One region of the Gilvimarinus sp. DA14 genome, then DNA from elsewhere that is predicted to be linked to it. Evidence: predicted binding sites of a transcription regulator. Region 1 holds the regulator's gene; each other region holds the start of a gene.

Evidence for each region. The regulator FliA, encoded in region 1, starts transcription of late flagellar genes. The targets are predictions, from matches to a motif close to TAAAGTTATNNNNNNNNCGGCCGATANCC.
Region 2: pomA (flagellar motor protein PomA) is a predicted target of FliA. The motif match lies at 3,114-3,142, and genes of this name have one in related genera.
Region 3: NHM04_RS17340 (PAS domain-containing methyl-accepting chemotaxis protein) is a predicted target of FliA. The motif match lies at 2,504-2,532, and genes of this name have one in related genera.

Annotation. Positions count from the first base shown of each region.
Region 1 is NZ_CP100350.1:709,808-714,734, reverse strand. It holds gene flhF (flagellar biosynthesis protein FlhF) at 1-824, shown strand, start outside; gene NHM04_RS02970 (MinD/ParA family protein) at 879-1,706, shown strand; gene NHM04_RS02965 (RNA polymerase sigma factor FliA) at 1,734-2,453, shown strand; gene cheY (chemotaxis response regulator CheY) at 2,592-2,975, shown strand; gene NHM04_RS02955 (protein phosphatase CheZ) at 3,002-3,799, shown strand; gene NHM04_RS02950 (chemotaxis protein CheA) at 3,811-4,927, shown strand, end outside.
Region 2 is NZ_CP100350.1:2,935,558-2,940,484, reverse strand. It holds gene NHM04_RS12820 (MFS transporter) at 1-595, opposite strand, end outside; gene NHM04_RS12815 (flagellar motor protein MotB) at 1,223-2,209, opposite strand; gene pomA (flagellar motor protein PomA) at 2,222-2,986, opposite strand; gene NHM04_RS12805 (exodeoxyribonuclease VII small subunit) at 3,168-3,410, shown strand; gene NHM04_RS12800 (polyprenyl synthetase family protein) at 3,410-4,294, shown strand; gene dxs (1-deoxy-D-xylulose-5-phosphate synthase) at 4,336-4,927, shown strand, end outside.
Region 3 is NZ_CP100350.1:293,457-298,383, forward strand. It holds gene NHM04_RS01205 (glycoside hydrolase family 5 protein) at 1-1,136, shown strand, start outside; gene NHM04_RS17340 (PAS domain-containing methyl-accepting chemotaxis protein) at 1,172-2,467, opposite strand; gene metH (methionine synthase) at 2,630-4,927, opposite strand, start outside.

The DNA of each region.
Region 1 (4,927 bases):
GTCTGGGTGCGGCTGCCCGTGGCCCGGGCAGTAAGCAAACCAGCGCCATCGGGCAGCGCTTGGAACGCATGGGGTTTTCGGCCAAAGTCGCTGATGCCACCCTGCGCCGCCCTCTGAATAACCGCATGCTGGCTAAAGCTTGGCCTGAGGCGATGGCAAGGCTGGCGCATGCTATTCCGGTTATGGATGAAGACATTACCGCAAACGGTGGCGTGTTTGCCTTTGTGGGGCCGACAGGTGCCGGCAAAACCACTACTGTAGCCAAGTTAGCGGCGCGGTATGTGATGGAGCATGGCGCTGACAAAGTCGCGCTGGTCACCAATGATACCCAGCGTTTAGGCGGGCAGGACCAATTGCGTTCCATTGCCCGTATTCTTCAGGTGCCGCTGCGGGTAGTGGATGAAAACAATAGCCTGTCTGCAGTATTGCGAAGCCTGCGCAATTGTGAGTTGGTGTTGATTGATACCGCTGGTCTTCGTGCGGGGGATCCCGCACTCAAAACCGGTATGCAAGAGCTCGCGAATATTCGCTCTGTGCAAAGTCTTTTAGTGCTGCCTGCAAACAGTCAGGCTCAGGTCTTAAAAGCGGCTTTGCACTCCTATCAGACGGCGGCACTGACGGCCTGTATTATTACAAAGCTAGATGAAGCTGCTAGCTTGGGGGAAGCGGTGGATTGCGCTATGCAAGCGAGGCTGCCAATAGCCTATACTTGCGATGGGCAAGAAGTGCCTTACGATATTGAACAGGCACGCGGCCACAAGTTAATCAGCAAAGCCGCTCAGCTGATACAGCAGAGCAGTAGCCGGCAGGCCGTTAATGGTTAGCTCGCTTAAAGTTGTTCCATCGGGTTACGCACAGACTACTAAGAGAGAATACGAATGAGCCAAAGTCGCCCCGTACAGGTAATTGCAGTCTCTGGAGGAAAGGGGGGCGTAGGGAAAAGCAATATTTCCGTTAATCTCAGCATTGCCTTAGCGCAATTGCGTCGTCGGGTGGTATTGATGGACGCCGACTTGGGGCTGGCCAATATCGATGTGCTGCTGGGCTTATCGCCACAATATACCCTGGCTGATGTGTTAGCCGGTGAGCGCTCTTTGCAAGAAGTACTTATGACAGGACCCGGGGGTATTAAAATAGTTCCTGCTGCCTCGGGCGTGCAGCGCATGGCTGAGCTGAGCGCACAGGAGCACGCGGGGTTGATCAGCGCGTTCAGTGACCTGAGTGATCAGGTGGACATATTAGTGATTGATACGGCAGCCGGTATTTCCGATACCGTGCTCAGCTTTGTGCGTGCGGCCAACGAAACCCTTGTGGTGGTATGCGATGAACCCTCTTCGATTACCGACGCCTACGCGCTGATAAAGCTGTTAAATAAAGAGTATGACCTGCAGCGTTTTCGGGTGGTAGCAAATATGACGCGCACCAGTGCCGAGGGGCAGCAGATGTTCAGCAAGCTCAACACTGTGTGCGAGCGGTTTCTCGATGTTACCTTACAATATGTAGGCCAAATCCCTTTTGACGAGTCAGTTCGTAAGGCTGTGCAGCGCCGCCAAGCGCTGCTTGAATTTGCCCCTAATTGCAAAGCCTCACAGGCGTTGCGGGAGCTGGCAAACAAGGTAGACGCCTGGCCGTTGCCCTCGGCACCAACCGGGCGATTAGAGTTTTTTGTCGAGCGGCTGCTACAGGCGGCGGTTTCGGAGTATTGACAGGTGAACGCGGCAAGTGGGTTAGCTATGTACAGTGAAGCGCGAGTGCAGGGCAATGACATACAAGTCGAGGAATACGCCGGTTTGGTTAAGCGTATTGCCCATCATATGATGTTAAAAATGCCCGCCAGCGTACAGGTGGATGATTTGATTCAAGCTGGAATGATCGGCTTGTTAGAAGCCTCGCAAAAGTATGATGGCGCCAAAGGCGCGAGCTTTGAAACCTATGCCGGTATTCGAATCCGCGGCGCCATTGTGGACGAAATGCGACGTGGCGATTGGGCGCCGCGCTCGGTACACCGCAATGCCCGCAGGGTCAGCGATGCCATCGCCAAGGTCGAGGCGCGCGAGGGGCGCGATGCTGAAGACGCTGAGGTGGCTGCCGAGCTGGAGGTGGAGCTCGACGAATACCATGCGATGCTTCGCGACGCCAACTCCAGCCGTCTGTTTAGCTACGAAGAAACGTTTGCTGATGATGCCAGCGCTTCACTCGCCGGGGAAGGGAGCGATTTTATAAATCCCCAGGAGGGGGTCGCCCGAGATAGCCTTAAGCAATCCCTCGCCGAGGCAATCACCCAGCTGCCAGAGCGAGAGAAAATGGTATTGGCTCTGTATTATGACGAAGAGCTTAACCTGAAAGAGATTGGTCAAATTTTGGGCGTTAGCGAGTCGCGGGTAAGTCAAATTCACTCTCAAGCCGCTAGCCGGCTACGCGCTCGCATGGCCGATTGGCGAACAGAAGATTGACCGCTGAGCTAAATCCCAGTACTTTTCAGCCGATAACAGCAAATAGAAGAAAATTGTGCCATGGCGCTGGACTCGCCCTGGCCAGTTACTAGACTTAACACTAACCCAACTTCCCGCCCGGGTGAGACGGAGGCAGCATTGGATAAGAACATGAAAATTCTCATTGTCGACGATTTTTCGACAATGCGACGGATTATTAAAAACCTGTTACGAGATTTGGGCTTCACCAACACCCACGAGGCAGACGACGGCGTCACTGCACTGCCTATGCTGAAAAGCGGTGGATTTGATTTTTTGGTCACGGATTGGAACATGCCGGGCATGAGCGGTATTGATCTTCTCAAAGCGGTGCGAGCGGATGAAAAGCTTGCCTCTTTGCCGGTATTAATGGTGACCGCAGAAGCAAAAAGGGACCAGATTGTCGAGGCCGCCCAAGCAGGCGTGAACGGCTATGTGGTGAAGCCTTTTACCGCGGCCGCACTAAAAGAAAAGATCGAGAAAATATTCGAACGGGTGGGTTGATCCAACCATAACAACAAGGCACGGCCATGACTTCTGAGATTCAAGAGCAAGACAACAGCCTGTTTGTCAAAGAGCTGCAAGAAAGTGCCAGCTTGCTGGTGGAAAAGCTACAGGGCGATGACTTTGACGAGGCCTCCCGGCTAATCCAGGCCATTATGGAGTCTCGCGATAAGCATCTGTATCAGTCAGTAGGGCGGCTGACTCGTGGTTTGCACAATGCCATTGTCAACTTCAACGTGGATGGGGATTTAAGCAAAGAGCCGCCGGATATAGAGCGCTCAGAAATTCGCGATGCCACCGATCGACTTAAATACGTTATCGACTTAACACAAAAAGCCGCTGACAAAACCATGGACATGGTCGAGGAGGCTGCTCCTATCGCTATGAACCTTGGGCAAGAGGCTAATGCTCTGCGCGGTGAATGGTCTCGTCTACAAAGCGGTGAGATGAGTGCGGAAGAGTTTCGCAGTCTGTACACCCGTATGGATGATTTTCTCGGGCAAATGGAAAGCGGCACCGAAACCCTAGGGCACAATCTGCAGGAAATTATTCTCGAGCAAGGTTTTCAGGATTTAACCGGGCAGGTACTGAAGCGTGTCATGGGGCTGATAGAAGAGGTCGAACAAGATCTGGTCAGCCTGGTGAGAATTGCTGGGCAGGTTGAAGAAATTACAGGTTTGCACCTTGAGGCCGATAAAGAAGGAAAGACAAAGGTTGTCGACAATAAAAGCAGCGGCGAAGGCCCGCAGATTAATGCGGATAAAGCCGATGTAGTCTCCAATCAGGACGAAGTAGACGACTTGCTTTCCAGTCTCGGTTTTTAGAGGAATAGTGCATGGGTTTCGGTGATGATGAAGATATTCTCCAGGATTTTCTGGTCGAGGCCGGTGAGATTCTTGAAAATCTCTCCGAGCAGCTGGTGGAGCTGGAACGCCGGCCCGAAGATAAAGATCTTCTTAATGCTATTTTTCGCGGCTTTCACACAGTAAAAGGCGGTGCGGGCTTTCTTCAGCTTACGGCCATGGTTGAGTGCTGCCATGTCACTGAAAATTTGTTTGATATTCTGCGCAATGGCAAGCGACAAGTAACCCCAGAGTTGATGGATGTCGTACTCCAGGCTTTGGATGTTGTTAACCAGCAGTTCGATCAAGTGTCTCATCGCGAGCCCATCTCCCCCCCCGAGCCTGAATTAATTCACACCCTTGAACGCCTGGTGGCCTGTGAAGATCTGCAGGCGACCCCACAGCCAGCGGCTGAATCTCCCCCCGCGCCTGAGCCACAAGCGTCCCCTGAAACTGAGCCTGCTACAGTTCGCGGCGGCAGTGATATTACTGATCAGGAATTTAACGATTTGCTGGATGCGCTCTCGCCTGGTGCAAACACCGGTGAGCCGGCCTCCGGCGCTGGCGATGACATTTCGGAAGATGAATTTGAAGCTTTGCTGGATCAGATTCACGGTGAAGGTAAGGCACCCGGAAAGAGCGCTCCGCCTGCTGCTGGGACAAATGCCAGCGACGACATCAGTGACGATGAATTTGAAGCTTTACTCGACGAATTACACGGTGCGGGCAAAGGTCCGGCCGGCGCCGTGGCAAAGCCAAGCGAGCCAGCTGCGGCTGACACAAAAGCTGATCAGGACAATATCTCCGACGACGAATTCGAAGCGCTGCTGGATCAACTCCATGGTAAAGGTAAAGGGCCCAGTGTTCAGGGTGAGGCCACCGCTAGTGCTCCCGCCGCATCCGAACCCAGCGAGTCGTTAGCGCAGAGCCCAAAGGCGGCAAGTGCAGAAGCCTCACCCGCGGCGCAGCCAAAGCCATCGTCCGCACCTCAGGCAGCTTCTGCCGCTGCGGCAAAGCCGCGCGCTGAGCGCGAAGCGGGACCTCAGGTGGAGGCCACGGTGCGGGTTGATACTCAGCGCCTGGATGAAATCATGAATATGGTGGGCGAGC
Region 2 (4,927 bases), 1.7 Mb from region 1:
CTACCGTCTCTGAGCGCCACTCCCCGCTGATACGCCACTGCAACAGCAGCAGGACAACCACCACCAGTGGCAGAGGAAGTAAAAACACATAGCGCCACCCCAAGGCTTCAGTGACCCAGCCCCCCAACGCCGGCGCAAGGGTTAAGCCGAGATACACGCAGGCGGCGTTTAGACCCAGCGGTAAACCTCGTTTGTGCGGCGGAAACACCGAAATCAGCAAGGCCATACTGGTGGCAAACATCATTGCCGAGCCCAGGCCCTGCACAAACCGCATCACCAATACCCAGTGCACAGACTCAGCAAAGCTGGCGCCAATGCCTGCCAGCGCGTTAAGGCAAATCCCCCACTGAAATACCCGCTTGCGGCCGAATAGATCGGCCAGCTTGCCCGCCGGCAACATAAACACAATATTTGCCAGTAGTACCGTGGTTGGAATCCAGCTGACCAGTACCGCGTTGGCATTGAGCTCCGCCGCCAGGGCCGGGATTGCCACATTCACCGATGCCATTCCTAAAGGGGCGATAAACGCCCCCATACAAATGACCATGAGCAATAGCCAGGCGGAGGATGTTATCTGCTTAGGTTTTGAGGTCATTAAACGCCCAATTCAGATGAAGAACAGTAGGGAGCCTCTGATTAAGTCCCCAGGGGTCTCTGCGCAAGTCAAAACGTTCAATCCTTTGCCGGAAAATGCTCCTGCCTTTCCGGCATTCGGGCAATCCCTTGCCCTTGGCGCGCTTCGCAGGCAATGGCCATAGTCCTTGACAAGAAGTGCAAGCCTTTCGCGTCCTGCTCACGGCCCTTACCTACATCCGTGTAGGCAACACAGCGGGTGGACGTTTTGGCCGCGCTCTTCGGGGCTTACAGAGGCCACTGATGACTTAATCAGAGGCTCCCTAGAGCACAAAAAAGCCGAGCCTGGGACGGGCTCGGCTTTTATTGTTGCTTTGCGACTATTAAAACATACCTGACGCAGAACAAGATGAATAAGCGGGTAAAGTGCATGACCAAAATAAGGAAACCCCGCAACAAGGGGGCCTGTTGCGGGGTTTACAGGATGGAGTCAAACCGTGACTCTTAGCGGCAAGATCCTTCTGTTCCGTGCCCCATATCCCTATGAATTTCTCCATTGAGGATATTATGCGCCCAAGCTGGCGACAAAAATAGCGGCGGATGTCACAGTTCGCTGTAAGACATTTCCTACAAAGTAGCCTAACTGGCGTTAAAACACCTCTTCTGGCTCTAAGTCGAAGAGATATTCGGGGGCCACGTCCAACTGACGAATGATATCGTCACCCTCATTTTTTAACAGCTCCAAATCTTCGGCCTCTAGCTCACTGCCAAGCCCCTGGCGAATCACAATTTCCACCCGGCGGTTACGCGCGCGATTAAAGGCCGAGTCGTTTGCCACCAACGGCCGCGTAGCGGCGTAACCGGCCACCTCGAAGCGCTCGGGTGCCAGATAGCCGCCGCGCATTAGCTGCTGCGCGACAGACGAAGCGCGCATTGCGGATAAATCCCAGTTAGAGCGAAAACGGTCAGAGCGAATCGGTATGTTGTCGGTGTGCCCCTGCACGGCGATATGCCCGGGCTTTAGCATCAGCACCGCGCGAATTTCATCGATTACATCGTAATAATCTGGCGCCAAAGTGGCCGAGCCGGATTCAAACGAGCCTTTCTCGCGAATACGGATAATAATCTGCCGCCCCTTGGTCTCAATTTCGATATCGCCACTGGCGATTCTGTCTTTGAGCTTATCAGCCAGCTCGGTGGCATCCTGTCGGGTCTGCTCTACCAGCTCTTCGACAATACGCTGCAAGCGCTCTTGCGCACTTTGATCCATATCCGGCTCGCCGCGCTCAATGTCGTATTCCTGGGAATCACGCACTTCAAGGCTCATCTCGGTGATGTCTTCGGTGCGCTGAAAAATCACATTTACCGGGGTGGGCTCGGGCTTACCCGGGCTAAACTCCTGCGCGATAATACTGGTGCCCTTGGGGATCTCGTTGACATTGACCTTCGCCTGAACCCCAAACGCCTGAGCCAAAGAGCCGGCCAGGCGGCGAAACTTCATCGCGTCCATTTCCGAAAACGACAACAAGAGCACAAAAAAGCACATCAACAATGCCATCAAGTCGGCAAAGGTCGCCATCCAGGCCGGTAGGCCGGGCGGGCATTCGCAATCTTTTTCTTCGTCATCTGCACTCATGGGTTGGGCCTGTTAACCTGCAGCATCGGCGGCGTCGCGCTTGCGCTCGGGCAAATAGGTGCGCAGTACCGTGTCAATTACCCTGGGGTTCTGGCCGTTTTGAATCGCCAGCAGGCCGTCAATAATCATGCTTTTTATCATGAATTCTTCGCCGGCACGCAACTTGAGCTTATCGGCAATGGGCAAAAACACTGCGTTAGCGAGCATGGCACCGTAAAGCGTTGTCAGCAGCGCAACCGCCATCGCGGGGCCAATGGCCTTGGGATCGTCCATATTGGCCAACATAGCGACCAGACCGATCAAGGTGCCAATCATTCCCATGGCGGGAGCCACATCGCCAAGCGATGCAAATATTGATGCGCCGCTGTTATGACGGCGCTCGGCCAGCGAGCGGTCTTTGGAGAGCATGGTGCGCACGACATCCGGATCATGGCCATCCACCAAAAGCTGAATGCCCTTTTGCAAAAAACCATTGCTGACTTCCTTGCCTTCCAGTGACAGCAAGCCACCCTTGCGCGCGGCATCCGCCAGATCGACAATTTCATCAATCATATCCAGCGGATCGTCGAGCTTATTCACAAAGCTCTTGCCCGCCACTTTAAAGGCGCTGAGAAACTGTCCCAGACCAAACTTGGCCATCACGGCAAAAACACTGCCACCCACCACAATGACCAGCGAGGGAGCATTGACAAACATACCGATTTCGCCGGACATAAACATGGAGGCGACAATCAGACCCAGGGCCCCCAAAAGCCCGATAAGCGTTGCTAAATCCACCCGTTACTCCTTCTTCTCGGCGCAGAGCCCTTAATTAATGCACTATTCTAGTCGGATTCCGCCAGGGGCTGTAAATCTGTCAGTGGCAAACCGTATAATGGCGCCCATAAAAGTGCGTATCTGCCAAGTCTATCGGCAGCTGGGCGCAAAGCTGAACCAACAACCGATACACAGGCCACCAATGCCCGCAAAGAAAAAAGCCCCAGATCTGGAATCTTCACTGACCGAGCTTGAAGCTCTGGTAGCGCGCATGGAAAGCGGCGAACTTACCCTGGAGGAATCTCTGCAGGCGTTTGAGCAAGGCATCAAGTTAACCCGCGAATGCCAGCAGCGACTCACCCAGGCCGAACAGCAGGTGCAAACCCTGATCGAGGAAAACGGTCAGCCGGTGTTACAGGATTTTGATCCCACAGACGACGCCTGATGAGCAGTTTTCGCCAATACGCCGACGGCCTGCGCCCGCGCATTGAACAGGCCTTGACCAAAGTCATTCCCACCACGGCCAACAGCCAGCTGGGGGAAGCCATGGGTTATGCCCTTGCCGGCGGCGGCAAACGTATTCGCCCACTGCTGGTGTTTGCCAGCTATGAAGCTCTAAAGGGCCATACCGAGTCTGCGGCGCTAGACAGTGTGGCCTGCGCGATTGAGGCGATACACGCCTACAGCCTGATCCACGACGACCTGCCCGCCATGGACGACGACGATCTGCGCCGGGGCAAGCCAACCTGTCATATTGCCTATGACGAAGCACTTGCCATTCTGGCGGGTGACGCACTGCAGACCCTGGCCTTCGAGCTGCTGGCCCATGAGACCTCGATAAGCGCACCGGTGCGGATCAGCTTAATTAAAAGCCTGAGCACCGCTGCGGGCAGCCAAGGGATGGTGCTGGGGCAGGCGATTGACCTAGCGGCGGTGGCTAACACTCTGAACCTGCAACAGCTGGAGCATATGCACCGCTGCAAAACCGGCGCACTGGTTAACGCCAGCGTTACCATGGGCGCCCAGGTGGCCGAGGCAGATACACAAACCCTTAAAGCGCTGCACACTTTTAGTACGGCGGTAGGGCTGGCCTTCCAGGTACAGGACGATATTCTCGACGTCACCGCCGACACCAAAACTCTAGGCAAAACCCAGGGCGCCGACGCGGCCAAAAACAAACCCACCTATGTCTCCCTGCTGGGCCTTGATGCCGCCCGGCAACACGCCCACCGCCTGCTGGATGAAGCGCTAACCGCCATCTCTCCCCTGCCCGGCAATACTGCGCCACTGCAGTCGATTGCCCAATATGTGGTTGAGCGAGAGCGCTAGTGGTGCCTACAATGGCCCCTCGCTGAAACAAGATATTACCCATGCTGAACAAAATACCGACCACACGCCCGTCCACACCGACGCTGGACACCATAGAGTCACCGGCGGATCTGCGCGAGCTCAGTGAAAAAGAGCTGCCACTGCTGGCGGACGAGTTGCGGGCGTTTTTACTCTACAGCGTGGGGCAAACCGGCGGCCACTTCGGCGCGGGCCTGGGCGTGGTAGAGCTGACCATCGCCCTGCACTACATCTATAACACTCCCGAAGACCGCCTTGTGTGGGACGTGGGCCACCAGACCTATCCGCATAAAATTCTCACCGGCCGTCGCGAACAATTGCTCACCATGCGTCAGGCGGGCGGACTGTCTGGCTTTCCCAAGCGCGACGAAAGCGAGTACGACACCTTCGGCGTGGGCCATTCCAGTACATCAATCAGTGCAGCACTGGGCATGGCTCTGGCCGGCGATGACCGCAAGTGCGCCGCCATTATCGGTGACGGCGCCATGACCGCGGGCATGGCCTTTGAGGCGCTCAACCACGCCGCCCACACCGACGCCGACATGCTGGTGATTCTCAATGACAACAATATGTCTATCTCGCCCAATGTGGGCGGGCTCGCGACTTATCTGTCGA
Region 3 (4,927 bases), 420 kb from region 1:
CGTCGGTGTCGTCTGTGACCGAGCCCGGCAGTGAGTCCTCATCCAGTCAATCCTCTGTCGCCAGTTCTGAGCCCAGCAATTTTGATTTAAGCAGTGTCGCGCTCAGCCAGAAGCTGGGCGTTGGTTGGAACTTGGGTAATACCCTTGAGGCCGTGGGTGGTGAGACGGCCTGGGGCAACCCCAAGGCCACTCCCGAGCTTATGCAGGCGGTCAAGGCGGCGGGCTTCGATTCAATCCGTATTCCTGTAGCCTGGAGCCAGTTCAGCGATGCCGCCAACTTTGTTATTGCCACCGAGTGGATGGACAGAGTTGAAGAGGTGGTTAATGATGCGCTGGATGCCGAGTTGTACGTGATGATGAATATGCATTGGGATGGCGGCTGGATGCAGCCCACCTACGCCGAGCAGGATTATGTGCTACAGCGTATGGATACCATGTGGCGTCAAATTGCCGAGCGTTTTGCGAATTACGACGAGCACCTTATTTTTGCCTGTACCAACGAGGTGATGGTGGAGGGGGACTATGGTACCCCGAGCGAAGAGTATTACACAGTGCAGAATGGCTATAACCAGCAGTGTGTAGATACGGTGCGCGCCACCGGCGGGAATAACCCCCAGCGCTTTTTGGCGGTGCAGGGCTTTAACACTAATATTGACCACACATTGAGTTTTTTTGCCTTACCCGAGGACCCGGCCGACGACAAACTGTTGGTTGAAGTCCACTACTATGATCCTTTTAACTTTACCCTTAACGCTGAAAGCCAGATTACCCAATGGGGTGATGAGGCCGAGGACCCTAGTAAAACAGAAAGTTGGGCCAATGAAGGTCACGTCGATCGTCAATTTGGGCGAATGAAAGCGCGTTTTGTGGATCAGGGCATTGGGGTGATTCTGGGCGAGTATGGCGCCATGCATCGCCCGAATATCGACCATCACCAGCAGTATCAAGTGTATTGGGACGAGTACATCACCGCCTCTGCGCTTGAGAATGGCCTGGTTCCCGTGGTGTGGGACAATGGCGTTACCGGTAATAACGGACTGGGACTGTTTAATCGTTCCAGTGCCGAGCAGGCTTTTCCAGTGCTGATAGACGCGATCACCGGGGCGCGCCATAGCGCTAACTCTTTTGTCCGGTAATCGATGCGATTGTCTTCGCGATAGGTCGTCTGGCGTTAGTTTTCCGCCAGACGATTTACGGTTTGTGCAAAATTCATCACGCCCTGTTCGATTTGGTCGACCCCTTCGGATACATGGTGAATCTTGGTTTCTCCCTGCTCGGAAATTGAGCTCACTTCTTCCATTTGCGATTTGATCTGTTGCGCCAGTTCGTGGTTGTCGCCTACCACACGAGAGATCTCTTCAGTGGCCTCGCTGGTGCGCCCGGCCAGCTGACGTACCTCATCAGCCACTACCGCAAAGCCCCGGCCCTGATCGCCCGCACGGGCGGCCTCAATGGCGGCATTAAGCGCGAGCAGGTTAGTTTGATCGGCGATTGAGCGAATGGTGGTGACAATTTCTGAAATGTTTTCAGATTGAGCGTTTAGCTTATCGGTGATCTCGGCGGCCTGTTTAATTTGTGCGGCTATTTTTGTTGAGGTTGCCACCGCATCGTCCAGCAGGCTTTTGGCGTTGAGGGTGATTTGCGAGGTTTCCTCGGAGGTGGAAGAAGCCGCCTCCACCGCTTGCATGGCCGTGCGCACACGCGGTGAAATGTCACTGGCAAACTTGATGACTTTATACACTTTACCCGACGCATCGCGTACGGGGTTATAAGTGGCTTCTAGCCACAGCGTTTCGCCATGCGCATCTTTGCGTTCAAATTTACCAGACATAAATTGTCCAGCGGCGAGTTGGGCCCAAAAATCCGGATTCTTCTGATAAAAATTGTCGTAGCAAAACATTCGATGGTGTTTGCCGACAATATCCTCCAGTTGGTAGCCAATAGTGTTTAGAAAGTTGCTGTTGGCGGTAAGGATATTGCCAGTCGGGTCGAATTCAATAACCGCTAAAGAGCGGTCAAGCGCTTCAAAAAGGGCATTGCGATCGAGCAATGAATTGCGAGACTCGGTCACATCGGAGGCGATTTTAATGACTTTCGAAACCCGATTGCCTTCAAAAACCGGAAAATAACTTGCCTCAAGCCAGATCACATTGCCGCGCTTGCCGTAGCGTTTAAACGTTCCCTGCTGGCCTTCACCGGCCGCCAGGGCGCGCCAGAAGCTTTGATATTCCTCGCTGGCAGCATAGCCTGAGTCGCAAAACATCCGATGGTGGCGGTTACGTATTTCTTCAAGAGGATAACCGACCACATCCAGAAACAAGTTATTGGCATCGAGGATATCGCCCGACGGCGTGAATTCGATATAACCCATATGGTTGCGTATGGCGTCGAGACTTGCGGCCAGTTCGCGATTATTGTTTTCTAGCTCCCCAATATGGGCTTCCTGCTCTTTATTTTTGCCAAACATATCCTTTTTTGCTCCTTATCAAGCATAGGCAAAAATAATTATCGGCAATATTTGATCTAGCTCAAGTTTTATTTGAAAAAAACTGGCTAAAACATCGACAGTAAAAGCAAAAACCACCCTAGAGGGTGGTTTTTTCGCTTAGATCTTCTGTTATTTGGCCACTCACGGCTCATAGCCAAGCACGGGACTTAACCAGCGCTCAAGCTCGGTCTGTGACATGCCTTTTCGTTCGGCCAGCGATTCCACCTGGTCTTTTTCGATTTTACCAATGGCAAAGTATTCGGACTCGGGGTGCGAGAAGTACCAACCAGAAACGGCCGCAGTGGGGAACATGGCGTAGTGCTCGGTCAGGGTCAGGCCGGTGTTTTTCTCGGCATCCAGCAGCTTAAACAAGGTACCTTTTTCGGTGTGATCCGGGCAGGCGGGGTAGCCAGGTGCCGGGCGAATACCCCGATAGCGCTCGCGAATCAAATCCTCGTTTGCCAGCGCCTCGTCTTTATCGTAACCCCAAAACTCTTTGCGCACCCGCAAATGCATATGCTCGGCGAGTGATTCGGCCAAGCGATCCGCCAGGGCTTTAACCATAATCGCGTTATAGTCATCGCCTTTGGCTTCATACTCTTTGGCCAGCTCTTCGGCGCCAATGCCGGCGGTGACCGCAAAGCCGCCAATATAGTCTTGCTTGCCGCTGTCTTTAGGGGCGACAAAGTCGGCCAGCGAAAAGTTGGGTTTGCGGTTGCCGGGCTTTTGCTGCTGCTGGCGCAAGTGGTGCAGGCGCGCCAGCTCTTCGCCATCTTCGCCAAACACGGCAATATCGTCGTGATCGACGGTATTGGCGGGCCAAAAGCCGAGTACCGCACGGGCTTTCAGCAGCTTTTCGTCGATAAGCTTTTTCAGCATCTTTTGTGCGTCGTCAAACAGGTTGCGCGCCGCTTCGCCCACGACTTCGTCTTCCAAAATGCGCGGATACTTACCCGCCAAATCCCAGCTGATAAAAAACGGCGTCCAGTCGATGGTGTCAATCAGCTGCTCCAGCGGGTAGTCGTCAAAGACTTTAACGCCGGTAAAGCTGGGGGCAGGGGGGGTGTAGTTTTCCCAATCGGCCTTAAAACCGTGCTCAATGGCGTCTGGGTAGGTGCGCAAAGTGCCACGGGGTTTGCGGTTGGCGTTGCGCACCCGCACGGCTTCGTACTCGGTTTTCAGGTCGGCAACAAAACCGTCGCGGTTGGCATCGCTTAGCAAGGTGGAGCATACCCCCACCGCGCGCGAGGCATCGGCCACATAAACCACCTGGTTGATATTAAGCGCCGGATCAATTTTGACGGCCGTGTGCGCCTTAGAGGTGGTGGCGCCGCCAATCAGCAGGGGTTTATCGATGCCCTGGCGCTCCATTTCGCGGGCGACGCTGACCATTTCGTCCAGCGATGGCGTAATCAAGCCGGACAAACCGATAATATCGCAGTTTTCTTCTACGGCGGTTTGCAGGATTTTTTCGCCGGGTACCATCACACCCAAATCCACCACTTCAAAGTTGTTGCACTGCAAGACTACGCCGACAATATTTTTGCCAATGTCGTGCACATCGCCCTTTACCGTGGCCATTAAGATTTTGCCGTTGGGTTTTGCCCCTTCGACTTTTTCTGCCTCGATGTAGGGCTGCAAGTAAGCCACCGACTGTTTCATCACCCGCGCGGATTTCACCACCTGGGGCAGGAACATTTTACCGGCGCCGAATAAATCGCCCACCACATTCATGCCGTCCATCAGCGGGCCTTCAATCACATCCAGGGGTTTTTCTGCCTGTTGGCGGGCCTCTTCGGTGTCTTCAACAATGAAGGCCGAAATACCTTTTACCAGCGAGTGCTCAATGCGCTTGTTAACGTCCCAGCTGCGCCACTCCAAATCTTCTTTTTTGCCGCTCTCGCCACCGCCTTCGCGGTATTTTTCGGCAATATCTAACAGCGCTTCGGTAGCATTGTCGTTGCGGTTTAAAATCACATCTTCGACTTTTTCTCGCAGCTCCTCGGGCAAATCGTCGTACACGGCCAGCTGGCTGGCGTTAACGATGCCCATGTTCATGCCCACTTTAATTGCGTGGTACAGGAATACCGAGTGAATCGCCTCGCGCACCGGGTTGTTACCCCGGAAGGAGAAAGACACATTGGACACGCCGCCGGATACACCGGCGTGGGGCAGGTTTTCGCGAATCCAGGCGGTGGCCTCAATAAAATCCACCGCGTAGTTGTTGTGCTCTTCAATACCTGTGGCAACGGCGAAAATATTGGGGTCGAAAATAATGTCTTCCGGCGGGAAGCCGACTTTATCCACCAGCACCCGGTAGGAGCGCTCGCAAATTTCTTTTTTACGCGCGGCGGTATCCGCCTGGCCGGTTTCGTCAAAGGCCATGACTACCACGGCAGCGCCATAGCGCATGCACAAGCGGGCCTTTTCAATAAACTC